DNA from 4 places in the Bacillus sp. VA13 genome. Region 1 is predicted to be linked to each of the others. Evidence: riboswitches for the same ligand, from Rfam matches in the RefSeq annotation. Region 1 holds a riboswitch; each other region holds the start of a gene.
The links. Region 1 has a riboswitch for thiamine pyrophosphate ahead of thiU (HMP/thiamine ABC transporter substrate-binding protein ThiU). Riboswitches for the same ligand answer to the same signal wherever they lie in the genome.
Positions count from the first base shown of each region.

Region 1 (3,678 bases):
CTGTATGCCGTCGCAAGCCTCCGGGTAAAGACCGTTTAAACAAAGGGCGAGCGAGCTTTTTCCGCACCCGCTCGGCCCTAACAATAAAGCGCATTCTCCTTTTTGAAGCTCAAACGAAATGTTTTGAAATACCGGTTTCTCGTCTTCTTCATAAGAGAAGCTGAGCTGGTCAACCGTCAGGAAGTCATCAAAGGCTTGCATGTTCTGATGCCTGCTTCCGTTTCTTTTTCAGTTCCTTTCCGAGTGCCATTCCGTTTAACACACCCGTATAAGCGAGAGAGTCACTGATCGCTTTTCCGAGCAGCCCCGCAAGCAACGCGCCGGAAATCAGACGGATGACAAGCATGATAAGAAGATAACCTGGTGAATAGGCTGCATAGCCAGAAACAAAGAGATCGTAGATAAAGCTGGCTACTGAAGATCCCATTCCTGCCAGCAGAAGTACAGGCAGAGAGTATACTTTCCAGCGTGTCGCGAGAAATACAGCCTCAGCCCCGAGACCTTGTACAATGCCGATGACGATGACCATCGGGCCAGACGGATTTCCCAGCAAGCATTCTACGAGAGCGGCAATGATTTCAGAAACTAGCGCCGCACCCGGTTTTCGAATAATGTACGCGGCGATGACAGAAACGATAAACCAAATGCCGTAAATCGGTTCATAGGCGATTGGCCCGAACATACCTGCAAGTACGTTTCCGAAATGCGTGAATAATAAATAAACAACGGCAAAAACGATACTGATAACGGACATGATGACAATTTCTTTTACTTTCCAGCTTTTCATTTTATCCCTGCTTTCTGTTTTTTCTTGATGGACTGTTAGCCGAGAGATTCACAGTCATGGTTACGTGGTTTGTTTGCTGTTCAGCCATGCGGAAAACGGCCTCCAGTGTTCTGAACACGTCATGCGCATCCCCGTCAAGCTCGCTCGCATAATGGACACCTTGTACGAAGGTGCCTTCTGCTTTCGCAATATCGACAGCTTCCATGATCAAGCCCATATAATCCGGCTCATTCATCGGATAAAGCGCAAATTGGCACGGCGCTTCCGCGTTTAGGCTTCGGACAGCATCTTCATTGACACGCTTATCGTTCGCGGAAAGATATGTATCTCCCTGTGTATCGCCCGGGCATCCGATGGAAAACGTGCCGTTCATGACGATGTGTTTTTCGCTGTTCGCCGCATAAAGATAAATGGCTTTGGCAGCGTCGAATACATGATCAATCGACCCGCGCAGAACTGTGCTGATATGGTCGGTTTTCGTCCAAACTTTAGATGTGTCTGTTTTTTTTAGCGCAGACTTGATCACACCGATAAAATCATCCGTCATCGGGTATAAAGAGAACCGAAACCCGGCAATTCTGCTTGTACCACAAATATGATCCATTTCTCCGACCTCCTGTTTTTTTGGTAAAATAAAAAACTGCATATCCTAAGGGAATATGCAGTCATAGATCGATTAAGCGCACAAAAAATACACCATTCGGTCAACCTGCACTTCCCCACGCTGGTATTATCCAGATCGGGTCATAAGGGATCAAAGCGCGTGTTTACGCGCTTTATCTCAGCCAAAACAGCACCCCTAGTGCTTTCCGTATACAATTTTTTATTTTGACATCATAATAGATGATAAGACTCATTTTGTAAACAATGAAATCATTTTTTTCATATAGGGACAGGAGAGGATGATCAAATTTGGAAAAAGGGCACATGTTAATTGTGGAAGATGAAGAGAAAATTGCCAGGGTGCTCCAGCTTGAATTGGAATATGAAGGATATAGCGTCACTATTAAACACGATGGCACAGAAGGACTGAATGCGGCCGCGGAAGGCGGGTATTCATTAGTGCTTCTTGATGTCATGCTTCCGGGACTTAGCGGCCTGGAAGTGCTGCGCCGCTTGAGAAAAACGGATCAGCAGACACCGGTCATTTTATTAACGGCACGCGACAGTATCCCTGATAAGGTAACAGGGCTGGACATCGGTGCGAATGATTATGTCACCAAGCCGTTTGAAATCGAGGAATTGCTTGCGAGAATCAGGGCGGCGCTGCGCCAAAATGGAACAAAAACAGAAGATATCTGCACCTTTCTTACATATGACGACTTGCGGGTGAACGAAAAAACCCGTGAAGTGAGACGCGGAGACAAAGAGGTGGAATTAACGCCCCGGGAATTTGATTTGCTCGTGTATATGCTGAAGCATCCGCAGCAAGTGCTGACACGGGAGCAGATTCTAAACTCGGTATGGGGATTTGATTATATCGGTGATACAAATGTCGTGGACGTCTACATCAGATACATTAGAAAAAAACTGGACTATCCTTACGAAAAACAGCTGATACATACCGTTCGCGGGGTCGGCTATACCATTAAGGGGTAAACGATGAAGCTGAAGACCAAGATTCATCTGTACACATCAATATCGCTGTTGATTTTATTAATTTTGGTCCATACCGCAGTCTATCTCATTTTTTCGTCCGCGCTGACCTCAAAGGATGCGGCCCGGCTTGCAGATGAGACGGATAACATTGCTGAAGCGCTGCATGCTGCTGAAACAGAAGGAGTGGCTTTGCAGGACATGCTGCAGGCCTATCTTCCAGCAAACGGCATGGTTCGTGTAGTGAATGGTGACCAAAAAGCCGTCATGACCATGACAAAAGAAAAAGGGTATAAAGATTTTCCACTCTCTTTTCACAGCGGGGAAACGGCAGATGTAAGGAAACATGACGGCAAACTGTTTGCTGAAGCTGCTGTTCCGGTTATTTGGACCGATGGGCAAGTGGTATCTCTTCAGCTGGTTGAAAGGCTGGAGAACACAGAAGAAAGTCTGTTTCTGCTGAAAATCATTTTAATCGCTGCAAGTGCTGCTGTTTGTATCGCTTCTTTTTTTGCCGGCAGCTTGCTGGCCCGCCATATCATCAATCCGATCAGACGATTAATGATGACGATGAAAGACATACAGCGGGAGAAAGCATTCAAAACGATTTCCTTGGAAGGACAGTCGCACGACGAGTTATATCAGATGGGGCTGACATTTAATGAGATGGCGATGATGCTGAAAGAGCATTACGATAAACAGCAGCAGTTCGTTCAAGATGCTTCACATGAATTGAAAACTCCGCTCACGATTATAGAAAGCTACAGCAGCCTGATGAAGCGGTGGGGGGCAAAAAAGCCGGAAGTGCTTGAGGAATCGATAGAAGCCATTCACTCAGAAGCGGTGCATATGAAAAAATTGACCAAACAGCTTCTGGCGCTGGCCAAAAGCCATAAAGAATTTGAGCTTGACCTGAAAACAATCGATCTGGTTAAAGTATCGCGCGCCGTCATGCAAACGCTCCAGCCCGCCTATCAGCGTGACATTTTGCTTGAAACAGATAAGGAGAGCCTGCTTGTAACAGCTGATGAAGAACGGATCAAGCAGCTGCTGACCATTTTGCTTGATAATGCCATAAAGTATAGTGAAAAAGCCATTGTGATATCAGCCGGAACGAGGAATGGACGGCCGTTTCTGTCTGTGAGAGATGAAGGCATCGGAATACCTGAGGAGCATATCCCGCACCTGTTCGAACGGTTCTACCGGGCGGATGAGGCACGAAACAGAAAAACAGGCGGGACGGGTTTAGGCCTTTCCATTGCCAAGCAAATCGCCGATGAACACGGCATTGAGCT
Region 1 covers NZ_JBVQPP010000003.1:190,463-194,140, reverse strand. Annotated here, with positions in the region: gene AC0C66_RS12870 (ABC transporter ATP-binding protein) at 1-201, opposite strand, end outside; gene AC0C66_RS12865 (ECF transporter S component) at 188-787, opposite strand; gene thiU (HMP/thiamine ABC transporter substrate-binding protein ThiU) at 789-1,391, opposite strand; TPP riboswitch at 1,487-1,598, opposite strand; gene ykoG (two-component system response regulator YkoG) at 1,700-2,386, shown strand; gene ykoH (two-component system sensor histidine kinase YkoH) at 2,390-3,678, shown strand, end outside.

Region 2 (3,678 bases), 440 kb from region 1:
CTTCGGTGTCCCGATCAGCAAATGCTGGTAATATTTATTAGCTATATTAAAACGTATTCCATTTCGCCTGTCAATCTATTATTTATACAGCTTGCTGCCTTGATTCACAAATTCTTCAGCTTTTTCTTTCATTCCCTCTTGAATGGCATCCCATTCACTAAGCTTTTTATCCTTCGCATAATCCCGAATATCCTGAGAAATTCTCATGCTGCAAAACTTCGGCCCGCACATTGAACAAAAGTGAGCGGTTTTTGCTCCTTCTGCCGGCAGTGTTTCATCATGATATTCAAGCGCTCTTTCTGGATCAAGAGATAAATTAAACTGGTCTCGCCAACGGAATTCAAAGCGGGCTTTCGATAACGCATCATCCCGTATTTGCGCTCCGGGATGCCCTTTTGCAAGATCTGCTGCGTGCGCAGCAATTTTATATGTAATGACCCCTTCACGAACATCATCACGGTTTGGCAGCCCCAAATGCTCCTTCGGCGTTACATAACAAAGCATTGCTGTCCCATACCAGCCGATCATCGCCGCTCCGATCGCTGAAGTAATATGGTCATAGCCCGGCGCAATATCTGTCGTCAGCGGCCCCAATGTGTAAAAAGGCGCTTCTTTGCAAATGTCCATTTGTTTATCGACGTTCTCTTTGATTTTATGCATCGGCACATGCCCCGGTCCCTCAATCATCACCTGAACATCATGCTTCCAGGCAATTTGCGTCAGTTCTCCGAGGGTCTCTAATTCAGCAAATTGCGCTTCGTCATTGGCATCAGCGATTGATCCGGGGCGAAGCCCGTCCCCAAGAGAAAAAGCAATATCATACGTTTTCATGATTTCACAGATTTCTTCAAAATGAGTATACAAAAAGCTTTCCTGATGATGGGCCAGACACCACTGTGCCATAATCGCTCCCCCGCGTGACACGATTCCTGTTGTCCGTTTGGCGGTTAGCGGGACATACCGCAACAAAACACCCGCGTGAATCGTAAAATAATCCACTCCCTGCTCTGCCTGCTCGATCAGCGTATCACGGTAAATCTCCCACGTTAAATGCTCCGCTACGCCGTTTACTTTTTCAAGCGCCTGATAAATCGGAACAGTTCCCACAGGCACAGGGCAATTGCGAATAATCCATTCACGCGTCGTATGAATATCTTTACCGGTAGATAGATCCATCATCGTATCCGCTCCCCAGCGGATGGCCCACGTCATTTTTTCCACTTCTTCTTCAATTGATGACGTAACCGCTGAATTCCCGATATTCGCATTAATCTTCACATGGAAATTCCGGCCAATAATCATCGGTTCACTTTCAGGGTGATTAATATTTGAAGGAATGATCGCCCGGCCGCTTGCTACCTCATCTCTGACAAATTCGGGAGATACATGCTCGCGAATGGCGATAAACTCCATCTCAGGTGTAATGATCCCCTTTTTAGCATAATGCATTTGGGTGACATTTTGACCCGCTTTCGCCCGCAGCGGTTTCCGCTTTAGTTCTGGGTAGCTTATGTTTGGGATTGCCTTTTTATAACCGTTATCTTCTGGTTTTATAGTCCGTCCTTCATATTCTTCCACATCGTTACGCTCTGTGATCCATTTTTGGCGGAGCGGCTTTAATCCTTCTTGAATATTAATGGTCACATCAGGGTCCGTATACGGTCCGCTTGTATCATAGACACGCACAGGCGCGTTTTCCTCTTCGCCGAACGATCCTGTCGTCGGACTTAAGGCGATTTCCCTCATCGGCACTTGGATGTCCGAGGAAGAACCCTCCACGTATATTTTCTTACTCCCCGAAAAACTCGACATAATGGAAATGTTGGCTTGCTGCACTGAATCGTTTTGCATCATTGATCCTTCCCCTCTCTCGTTTGAAAGGACAAAATCAAGCCCATAACCAGCACAAAAAACCGGATTCAAGTGAATGAACCCGGTTACAGTCAGAAAGAAACATATTATTGCCCAGCACGACAATAATAAAAACAATTCCTCTACTTCCCCACGCTGGTACGAACCAGATCAGGTCCAAAGGGTTAAGAAGCTTACCTTCTCTCTCAGCCCGAAAACGGGCACCCCCAGTAACTATTGATTTCGGACTCATCTTAACATAAAACCAATCGAAAAAAAAGAGGAATATAGAAAATATTCAGCTAATTCAACCCAAATATTTGGCCCGCAGCGGGATTTCAGAAATCTCATGTTCACCCCTCATCACCCGATATGCCTTTGCACCCGGTCTTGAACTCACAGTCTGAAACAGCTGATCATTTATGAAATGGAGAGCCGCTCCATCGTCCGCCGCATAGCCATCGCACAAGAATTCGTTAGATATCAACTGATGGTATATCGGCCTCCGGTTCTTTTCACCGTCATAATGAGGACAAAAGCTCCCTTGCAAAAAACCTAAACTTTTCATACTTGTCAGCGGTCCTGCCGAATCTGTCACTCCTTCTTCAAACCAGCAGATCGCACCGGCACTTAATCCAGCTAAAATCACCCCGTTCTTCCATGCCTCTCTGAGAATAAGATCCAGCCCCCATTCCTTCCACAGCACAAGCATATTCCGCGTATTTCCCCCGCCAACATAAATCACGTCCTTTTCCATAACAAAAGAAATGAAGTCTGTTGTCGGCGGCTTAAATAAGGATAAATGAGACGGCACACAATCCAGTGTTTGAAAAGCATGATAAAACCGCTGAATATAGTTTTGGGAATCACCGCTCGCCGTCGGCAAAAAACAAATGCGAGGCGACTTCCGTCCCGATTGATTGATGATATATTGATCGAGGGACAAATTTTCCGGTTCCATCGAAAAACCCCCGCCGCCCATCGCAATAATCTGTTTCATCATCCCACTCCCCGAAAAAATTTGTTAATCATTATAGCATTTTGTATAAATCCATGAAACAAGGCTAAATACTTCTCAATAGGAAGATCTAAAAGATAAAACCCACTAACAGGCGGTGAAGGCATTGAACGATTTTTCAACCCCAATCATACCTATAATGATTCTTGATTGCTTAACGACAATACAAATCATCATTAAAAAGTACACTGTCGCAATAACGGAAACTGCAAACCCCGACCTCCGAACAGCGTTGCATGATCAATTAGATGCAGCTGTTCATCTGCATGGGGAACTATCTGAACTTCTGATGGAAAAAGGCTGGCTCCTGAGTAAGCCATTTCAAATCGATTTGCTTTTATCTTGCAGAGAACTGTAACAAAGTCACAAAAAAAGACGGAATCTCATCTTTCAGATCCCGTCTCTCCCTTTTATTGCTCCACTCTTCTTAAAGCCTCGTTTACCGTTTCTTTTATAAACGCGTCTTCACCGCTTAATCGGTCTAAACTGAGATCACCGTTTCTAAGCCTTTCGGAAATATTGTTTATATCCTCCTCTACCGTGATTTGCAGCTCACCAGCCAAAAACATTCTGTGTAATTCATCAGCAACCATACTTTCTTTATCCATTTCAATCCGCTCCTTTGCTTTCAATAGTATTCTTAGTCTGTCCCTAGGCCGGACGAATAATAGGTAAAAAGTATGAATCAAATGAATCTTTTTTCTTCCTTCTTACGTATATCTGTTGAGAAAAAGAAAAAGGGGAAGATCTAACATGTCATTTTTTAAGAAGCTCGCAGCAAGTGCCGGTATCGGTGCTGCAAAAGTAGA
Region 2 covers NZ_JBVQPP010000003.1:627,006-630,683, forward strand. Annotated here, with positions in the region: gene thiC (phosphomethylpyrimidine synthase ThiC) at 79-1,851, opposite strand; TPP riboswitch at 1,983-2,090, opposite strand; gene AC0C66_RS15160 (Type 1 glutamine amidotransferase-like domain-containing protein) at 2,159-2,851, opposite strand; gene AC0C66_RS15165 (spore coat protein) at 3,009-3,227, shown strand; gene AC0C66_RS15170 (hypothetical protein) at 3,280-3,483, opposite strand; gene spo0M (sporulation control protein Spo0M) at 3,623-3,678, shown strand, end outside.
Region 2: linked by a shared signal. The riboswitch ahead of thiC (phosphomethylpyrimidine synthase ThiC) and the one ahead of thiU (HMP/thiamine ABC transporter substrate-binding protein ThiU) in region 1 are both predicted to bind thiamine pyrophosphate.

Region 3 (3,678 bases), on a different contig from region 1:
GCTGCTCCTGGAAGGTTTTTAAGTCTGCATGAATTCCCGCTCCCCCGGTTGGATCTGTTCCAGCAATCGAAAGTGCTTTATAGATATCCGTCAACTCATACACCTCCTAAGGTAGGTTTCACTGCTTCAAAAATTATAAAAGGCGGGTATTCCTTTTCACTTTTCCAATTATTAAATTTGAATTTTTGTTCGATGGCCTTTAACTGCTCTCCGTCAATATCGTTTAACGTTGGTTCCAGTAATGTTACACTTTCAAAACCTACATTAGATAAAAGTTTATAGTACATTGACTTCGGCCAATGAAAGTCATTTAAAATTAAATCTTCTTGTTCAGGAACATGAAGCCACTCATTTCTTTCTTCTCCATAAGAATACTCTTTCCCCGGTATTCCGTTGCGAAAGGTTGAAAATTCTATTCCAGTTGAGTCAGGGTTTGTATCGAGTATAACAAAAGAAGCACCTGGTTTTAACACACGAAAAATTTCATCCATGATTCTTTTGATACGTTGATCACTATCTGTATTAATAAAGACGTAACATGCCATAGCAGCATCAACTGAATGATCTGGTAAGAAGGAAAGATTATCATGTTCAATTAAATGATAGTCAACATGTGGATGTTTTCTTTTTGTCTTTGCTATATCCAACATCTTACTTGATTCATCTACTGCGATTACATTGCAATCTATTCTGTCAGCTAACCTATATGCTACCTTTCCGGGACCACAGCCAAAATCGAGCACCTTTTTAATATCCGCTTTATCAAATTTACGAAAAACATACTCAAAACCTAATGTTTGTTCTAAAACGTCGTTATAAGCATCGAATTTACCAGCAACACTGTCTTCTTTCCAAGAAGTTTTCATTAAATTTCCTCCTTTTGTTTAGTTGAGAAGTAATTAAACCACTTATTTCTAACAAAAAATTGATAAGTAGGAAGTAAGCCTTGAAATAGAGAAAGGTCCATATCTCGCTTATAAGCAATATGCTGATATATACTGAAAAGTAAAAGAACCTGTTCCCAATACTCAGGTAATTCTAGAGTTTCAATATCCTGCCTTGACAATGAAATTTGATCTTTTCTAAGCAAAGACTCATATTCTAAAACTGTTTCAATGAAAGGCCAATTATTCCCGGCAGGCATTTTAGGAAATTCAAAAGCCGAGGTATCATTATAATTTTTAGCTTCCTCAAGTACTGTTTTTGCCCATTCGTTGTCGGACTCGTAGATATGAATGGAACCAACATTATGGAAATATTCTCCGACTTCTAAATGAAGTTCTCTCGCCATTAATTCTTGCATAAATGTAAAAGAGAAAAGATCACTAATCATTCCTCGAAATGCATCATTTGCACGCATTACGGAAGACATATATAACTTGTTTTCTCTTATGAAAAATTGCAAACCGATTGTGCAAGAAACATCAATGTTTCCAGAAACGAAGAGTTCCGAGGCATCGAATATTTGAATAAATGCCCTTTTTGAATCAATGTCTTCTTGTGTCAAAAGATTTTTTATTCTATTCCATTGATTTAGTTTTGCGTTTCCAAATTCAAATATTTTAGGTCCATACGCAGTGCCTGTTAATGTTTTTTTATTCATTGAATATAAAGGCATTTTTTTATTGTAATAACTAATAAAATCTAAGTTGTTACTCCCCGACAAATACCATAAAACTTCAGCAAAATTAAACACGATATTTGTTTTTCTAGAGGGTAAGTAAGTGACACGTTCTACTGGATTTTCAAGGGTCAGATGATAGTTCAATTTTTCTTTGCTTTTTTGTCCACGCGGTGAATTCAAAAATTCAGGGTTGTGATAGATGTCATACAGTGTTTCCATATATGCTTCATGAAAAGTTCTCTTTCTCATTTAGATTCCACCTTTTATTTCATAAGGATACTTTTAATCTTTTGTAATAAATCATCGGTATCTTTAAAATTAATGTATTCAACATCAGCTACTACATTTAACCCTTGGATTAAGAATGCGTAATCTCTATCTTTTTCTAGTAATAACACTATCTTTTTTTTCAAGGCAGAAGCCCATCCAATTTCTATATGTGTTCCAGGAGAAGCCGGTGAGCCAGGAAAAGCTACAAAAAGGTCACAAGTGCTTATTTCATCAAAATCAATTTTAGTGCATTGTTGAGGTGTCATGAAATCTTTCCCCCATCCTTCTCGCTTGTGAGCATTATGAACTAACCATCCTTCATTTTCAAAAAAAGAAATTAAAGATTCCAACTTTCCCCTTTCTTGTAAGCTCATCAATCCAGTATTCTCGTCTACTAAACTTTTAAAAGGCCCTGCTAAAAAAACTTTTTTAGTTGTCACTTTAATATCATCCTTTCAAAATAAATAAAGCCACTTTCATATGGAAAGTGGCTTAAAAATAGATAAGATAAAAAATCTCTCTAATTTTCTCACTTCCCTACGCTGGTGTTAACCAAATCAGGTTCAAAGGGTCAGGACTTGTGTCTCTTCTCAGCTTCTAAAAGCTCCCCCAGTGTATAAAATATAAATATTTACTTTCATCCTAAACTATTCCATATCATTAGTCAAACAATGATTGATAAGCGTTGAACCCTGCGTATCAGCCGAAAAATGTTTTTTGAAAGTTACCACGACTTGCATTTGATGGCAAGTCATAGAGCTTAAAAAAGGAAAGCATAAAAATCCCCTATTTCTAGTGTGGTTAAAAAATGACCTGAACATTGCAAATTTATAGCCTTAGTTATGAAAGCTTATGTTCATTACACTTTCTAACTTCACTTTACGTTAATATAATTGGTGAGCAAAAAATACCCTACTTCTGGACTTTTCCAAATCGCATTATGATCAAATGATTTAACATTCGTAAATACAATTTTTGAAACCTTCATATCTATTCCATGGTAATATTTGGATATAAACTTGCTGAAAGGATTGGACAATGAAGGTATTTGAAGCTAAGTCTTTGTTATCTGAAGCTGAAAACCGAGCAAAAGATTATAAAGAATTGAAAAATCAAATGATTAAACTATGAAAAGCATTTAAGGCTGTTGCTGATCTGGATGACAGTAAGTTGTCTGGCAAGGGAGCAAACAATATCAAAGCATTTTATCACGATCATGTGGGTGTTACTGATCAATGGATTGATTTAATTGAAATGAAGATCGCTTTCCTTACTAGTATCTCCGGTGTTTTAGAAGATGCCAGCTTATCTGATGCATATATCGAGGAATCCTTCTTAGAACATGAATTAGCAAACGCATATAAAAAATCAAAATCAATTATGTCTGAGCAGAAGAAAGCAATGAAAGATATTCTGAATGACATCGATGACATTCTTCCACTTGATTTATTTTCAACAGAGACTTTTAAGGATGAGCTCTCTTCTAACGAAAACAAACGGAAAAAGACTGTTGATAAAATAGGCGATGTGGACGAAAACTTAAAAACTGAATATGCAATAACTGAACCTAACGAACAATTCATTAAAGCAGACTTTCAAAAGTTACAGGAATCAACAGGTAAGGGCAAGAATGCTACACCCCTTCACTATAATGCCAAGGCATATCGTGAGAGCGATATACATAAGAAAAAAAGCGATATCGAGAAGCAGTCTGAAGCTTATTTGAAGATTAAAAAAGAAGAAGCTAAAAAACGCGAAATAAAAGATTTGAAAAAACAGCTTGT
Region 3 covers NZ_JBVQPP010000004.1:98,190-101,867, forward strand. Annotated here, with positions in the region: gene thiD (bifunctional hydroxymethylpyrimidine kinase/phosphomethylpyrimidine kinase) at 1-94, opposite strand, end outside; gene AC0C66_RS15810 (class I SAM-dependent methyltransferase) at 96-866, opposite strand; gene AC0C66_RS15815 (thymidylate synthase) at 866-1,873, opposite strand; gene AC0C66_RS15820 (nucleoside 2-deoxyribosyltransferase) at 1,888-2,334, opposite strand; TPP riboswitch at 2,412-2,515, opposite strand; partial or broken gene AC0C66_RS15825 (ribonuclease YeeF family protein) at 2,933-3,678, shown strand, end outside.
Region 3: linked by a shared signal. The riboswitch ahead of AC0C66_RS15820 (nucleoside 2-deoxyribosyltransferase) and the one ahead of thiU (HMP/thiamine ABC transporter substrate-binding protein ThiU) in region 1 are both predicted to bind thiamine pyrophosphate.

Region 4 (3,678 bases), on a different contig from region 1:
GTGTGATACTCACGGGCGCCTTTTCCCCTATCCCTCTGCGTCACTTTCTGAACGCGATTATCATGTGTCTGATCAGCAAATACCCAAGACTGCAAATCAATATTAAACATATCGGCAATATATTCACGATTTTTAACTACATCTGCATCTTTGTCATGAACGTGCAATCCTGTATTTAACGATTCAAAAGGCTTTTGGCTGACACCGCCGTTTTTCGTAGTAAATCCGGCAATGACTTCTCTGTTGTTTTGATTCGTTTGTGTCCAGTCTTGTATCATGAGTGTCGAGGGTGTGGTAAGACTGAATGGGTGATATGTATTCATGATGATCCAACCTTTCGACAAACATTTAAAAAAGCGGAATTTCCCACTTATTTTACCACATCTTTCTGCATTCGTTGAGCGCCGATTTGCATATTTCTAAATGAAATGTGCCGGAAGAATCCAGACTTCCGGCATTTGCCAATCCGCGGCAGACGAGCAGGTTATGCATGCGGTTCATTTAATCGGACCAAGATTACATCTTCCCCGATTTTTACTATATTTCGCCATGGAATGACCAATTCCTCTTCTTTTCCAAAAAATCCGAGAACTTTCCCATTTCCTCCTAGTATGATCGCCTGAATTTTGCCAGTGGTCACATTGATATCTATATCACCAATGCTCCCCAGCTTTTTTCCGTTTGAGACATTGACGACATCCTTCACCTGAAATTCTGAAATGCTGATCATTCCATCACGTCCTTTTTCCGTCCTTTTTTCAAGTATATGAACGGGCGGGCTGAACCTTGTCAGCAAGAAAAAATTTTCATGGTCACTGTTCTTTTTTACAGCTGCACCAGCCGATGATAAAATTGAGCATAATTTTCGTATAATCTACCAGCTGCTCAATCGATACCTCCTCGTTCACGGAGTGTGCATTGTGAAGATCTCCAGGTCCGTAAATCACGCTTGAAATGCCGGCATTATACAGCCATCCTCCGTCTGTAACAGATTGAGAAACGTCAATAACCGGACGCTCCCGTTTTACTTTCTGATGAGACGCTGTAAGCGCTGAGACGCCTGGGTGGCCAGGGTCAACTTCCAGTGCCGGAAAAATTTCTCCTCTGTCTTCAATCATAGATGAGCCTCCCCACTTGAAGACAGGGCGGTTTTCCCTAAGCCAAATATCACTGTCACTCAGCCGGTTAATGTAATCTTCTATTTCCGCTGCCACTTGTTCATGGGTTTCATTCGGATAAAAATGGACTGTGATCCACAGCCGGCACTCGTCAGCTATAAAAGCCGCATGTCTGCCGCCTTCTATGACAGCCGGGTTAATCGTATTTGTGCCTGGTTTAAAACCGGGATAACGTTTCATGATAGACCAGTGACGCTCCAGTTCACCGAGCCCCGCAATTATTTTTGCCATTTTTTCAATTGCGCTTGCTCCGAATGTTCCTCCGCCTGCATGAATCATATTCCGCCTCGTCCCATCATGAAACGTTTGACTGCTTTTGATTTCAATCCAGCCTGTAATGACACCGCCTTGACCTTGAATATGCATATCGCTCGTATCCGCGACAACTGCAAAATCAGCATGATAGCCCCTCTTGCAGCATTCAAGCGTGCCGGCTTCTCCGACTTCCTCCCCGATAACCGATTGCAGAATCAAATCACCGGGAAGTTCAATGTCGGCTTCACGAATCAATTTCACCGCAAACAGCACACACGCCATTCCGCCTTTCATATCAGAAGCACCTCTCCCGATTAAGAGACCGTTTTTTTCAATTGGATGAAACGGATCATGCTCCCACTCCTCATCCTCTTTTGCCTCTGCCACATCTACATGGCCATTGATGATCAAGCTATGATAATCTGCTGAATCTGTTCCCTTTAGTAGACCTACAACATTGGGATCTCCTGGGTACACGTCCCATTTATCGATCGAGAATCCCATTTCATTTAAAAACCCAGCAATCCAGGACTGAATGCCGTCGGTATTTCTTGCAGGCGGAGCAGGTGTTTTATAGGACATCAGCGTTTTTGCTAGCTGAATAAGCTCCTCCTTTTGATCTTCCACCTTTGTTAACAGAGAGTCTATTTGTTGATTCAATGTGATCCGCTCCTATTCTTTAAAATCAAAAAAGCCGTTTCAAATGTAATGAAACGGCTTAATAAAAACAAACAGAGTCCTATGTACTCCGTTTTTTCACCGCTTCCCTCCGCTGGCATGATCCAGATCAGGTCAAAAGGGTTAAGACAAAGTCTCTCTCAGCTTCGCAAAGCACCCCTAGGATGAATCGATATGTGTTTGTCAGGCATTCGTTATCGGCTCGGCTCTTGTTAAAAACGGCCGATCCTGATTCCATAATACATGGATTGGCGTATCAAAAAAAGCGGAAAGTATTTGATCAGTAAGCATTTCCTTTATTTCTCCCGATTTAAAGACCTCTCCCTGTTTTAACAAAAGGGCTTTGTCAAAGATCGGCAAAATTTCTTCCGCATGATGAGTCACGTAAAGGATCGATGGCGCATTTTCTTTATTTGCAATGTATGTAATCGTGTCTAACAGCTTTTCCCGGGCAATAAAATCCAGTCCTGTGACCGGTTCGTCCAGTATCAGCAGCTCCGGATCAGCCATTAGCGCTCTTGCAATCAAGGCTCTTTGTTTTTCTCCTTGAGAAAGGGTTTCATAGCGGCGGTCGGCATATTCAATTGCTCCCAAGTCCTCTAACAAACCAATCGCTTTTTCCCTGATTTCTGCACTTGGTGTTTCATATAATCCAATCGAAGCGTAAGCTCCGCTCAAAGCAATTTCAAATGCCGAATCTGCCGGATAAAATTTTTGCTGAAGAGCCGCTGAGACGAGGCCAATTTTCCGTCTAAGTTTCTCCCCAAGCTCCGTTTTACCAAATTCATGGCCAAGCACCTGCATCTCGCCCGATGTTGGAAAATAATAAGAGCAAAGCATATTTAACAGCGCTGTCTTTCCAGCGCCATTCAGTCCGTAAAGCACCCAATTTTCCTTTTCTTCCACCTTCCAATGAATATCTCTCAGTATCCATTTTCCATTCCGTTTTAGTGAGACATTGTCAAGCTGCAAAATCATCGTGGTCCTCCTCTTTACTGCCTTTATAATTATTTAAATTTTCATAAAACTTTGCACGAACTAGGATACCTTATTTTTTCCAAAACGTAAACCGCCCGCAATCAATAGAAAAGCCTTTAAAACAAAATCGTTTTAAAGGCTTTTCTTTCATTATTGATGAATATTCTTATTCATTTGTTTGATAGCCGCTTTTTCAAGTCTGGACACCTGCGCTTGGGAAATCCCGATTTCCTCGGCTACTTCCATTTGAGTTTTCCCTTGGAAGAATCGCTTTCTCAAAATCATTTTTTCCCTATCATTCAGCCTTCTCATGCCCTCTTTTAAAGCCAGCTCTTCAATCCATTGTGAATCTTTATTGCGTTCATCACTGATTTGATCCATCACATAAATCGGGTCTCCGCCGTCGTTATAGATCGGTTCAAATAGAGAAACCGGATCCTGGATGGCATCAAGCGCAAATACGATTTCCTCATGCGGTACTTCAAGAACTTTTGCGATGTCTTCTGCAGTCGGCTCCTTGCTTGTCTCACTGATTAACCGCTCTCTTACCTGAAGTGCCTTATAAGCGATATCCCGGAGTGATCTTGAG
Region 4 covers NZ_JBVQPP010000001.1:73,151-76,828, reverse strand. Annotated here, with positions in the region: gene pgeF (peptidoglycan editing factor PgeF) at 1-323, opposite strand, end outside; gene AC0C66_RS00395 (YlmC/YmxH family sporulation protein) at 485-730, opposite strand; gene AC0C66_RS00390 (acetylornithine deacetylase) at 813-2,093, opposite strand; TPP riboswitch at 2,181-2,282, opposite strand; gene AC0C66_RS00385 (ABC transporter ATP-binding protein) at 2,295-3,089, opposite strand; gene sigG (RNA polymerase sporulation sigma factor SigG) at 3,240-3,678, opposite strand, start outside.
Region 4: linked by a shared signal. The riboswitch ahead of AC0C66_RS00390 (acetylornithine deacetylase) and the one ahead of thiU (HMP/thiamine ABC transporter substrate-binding protein ThiU) in region 1 are both predicted to bind thiamine pyrophosphate.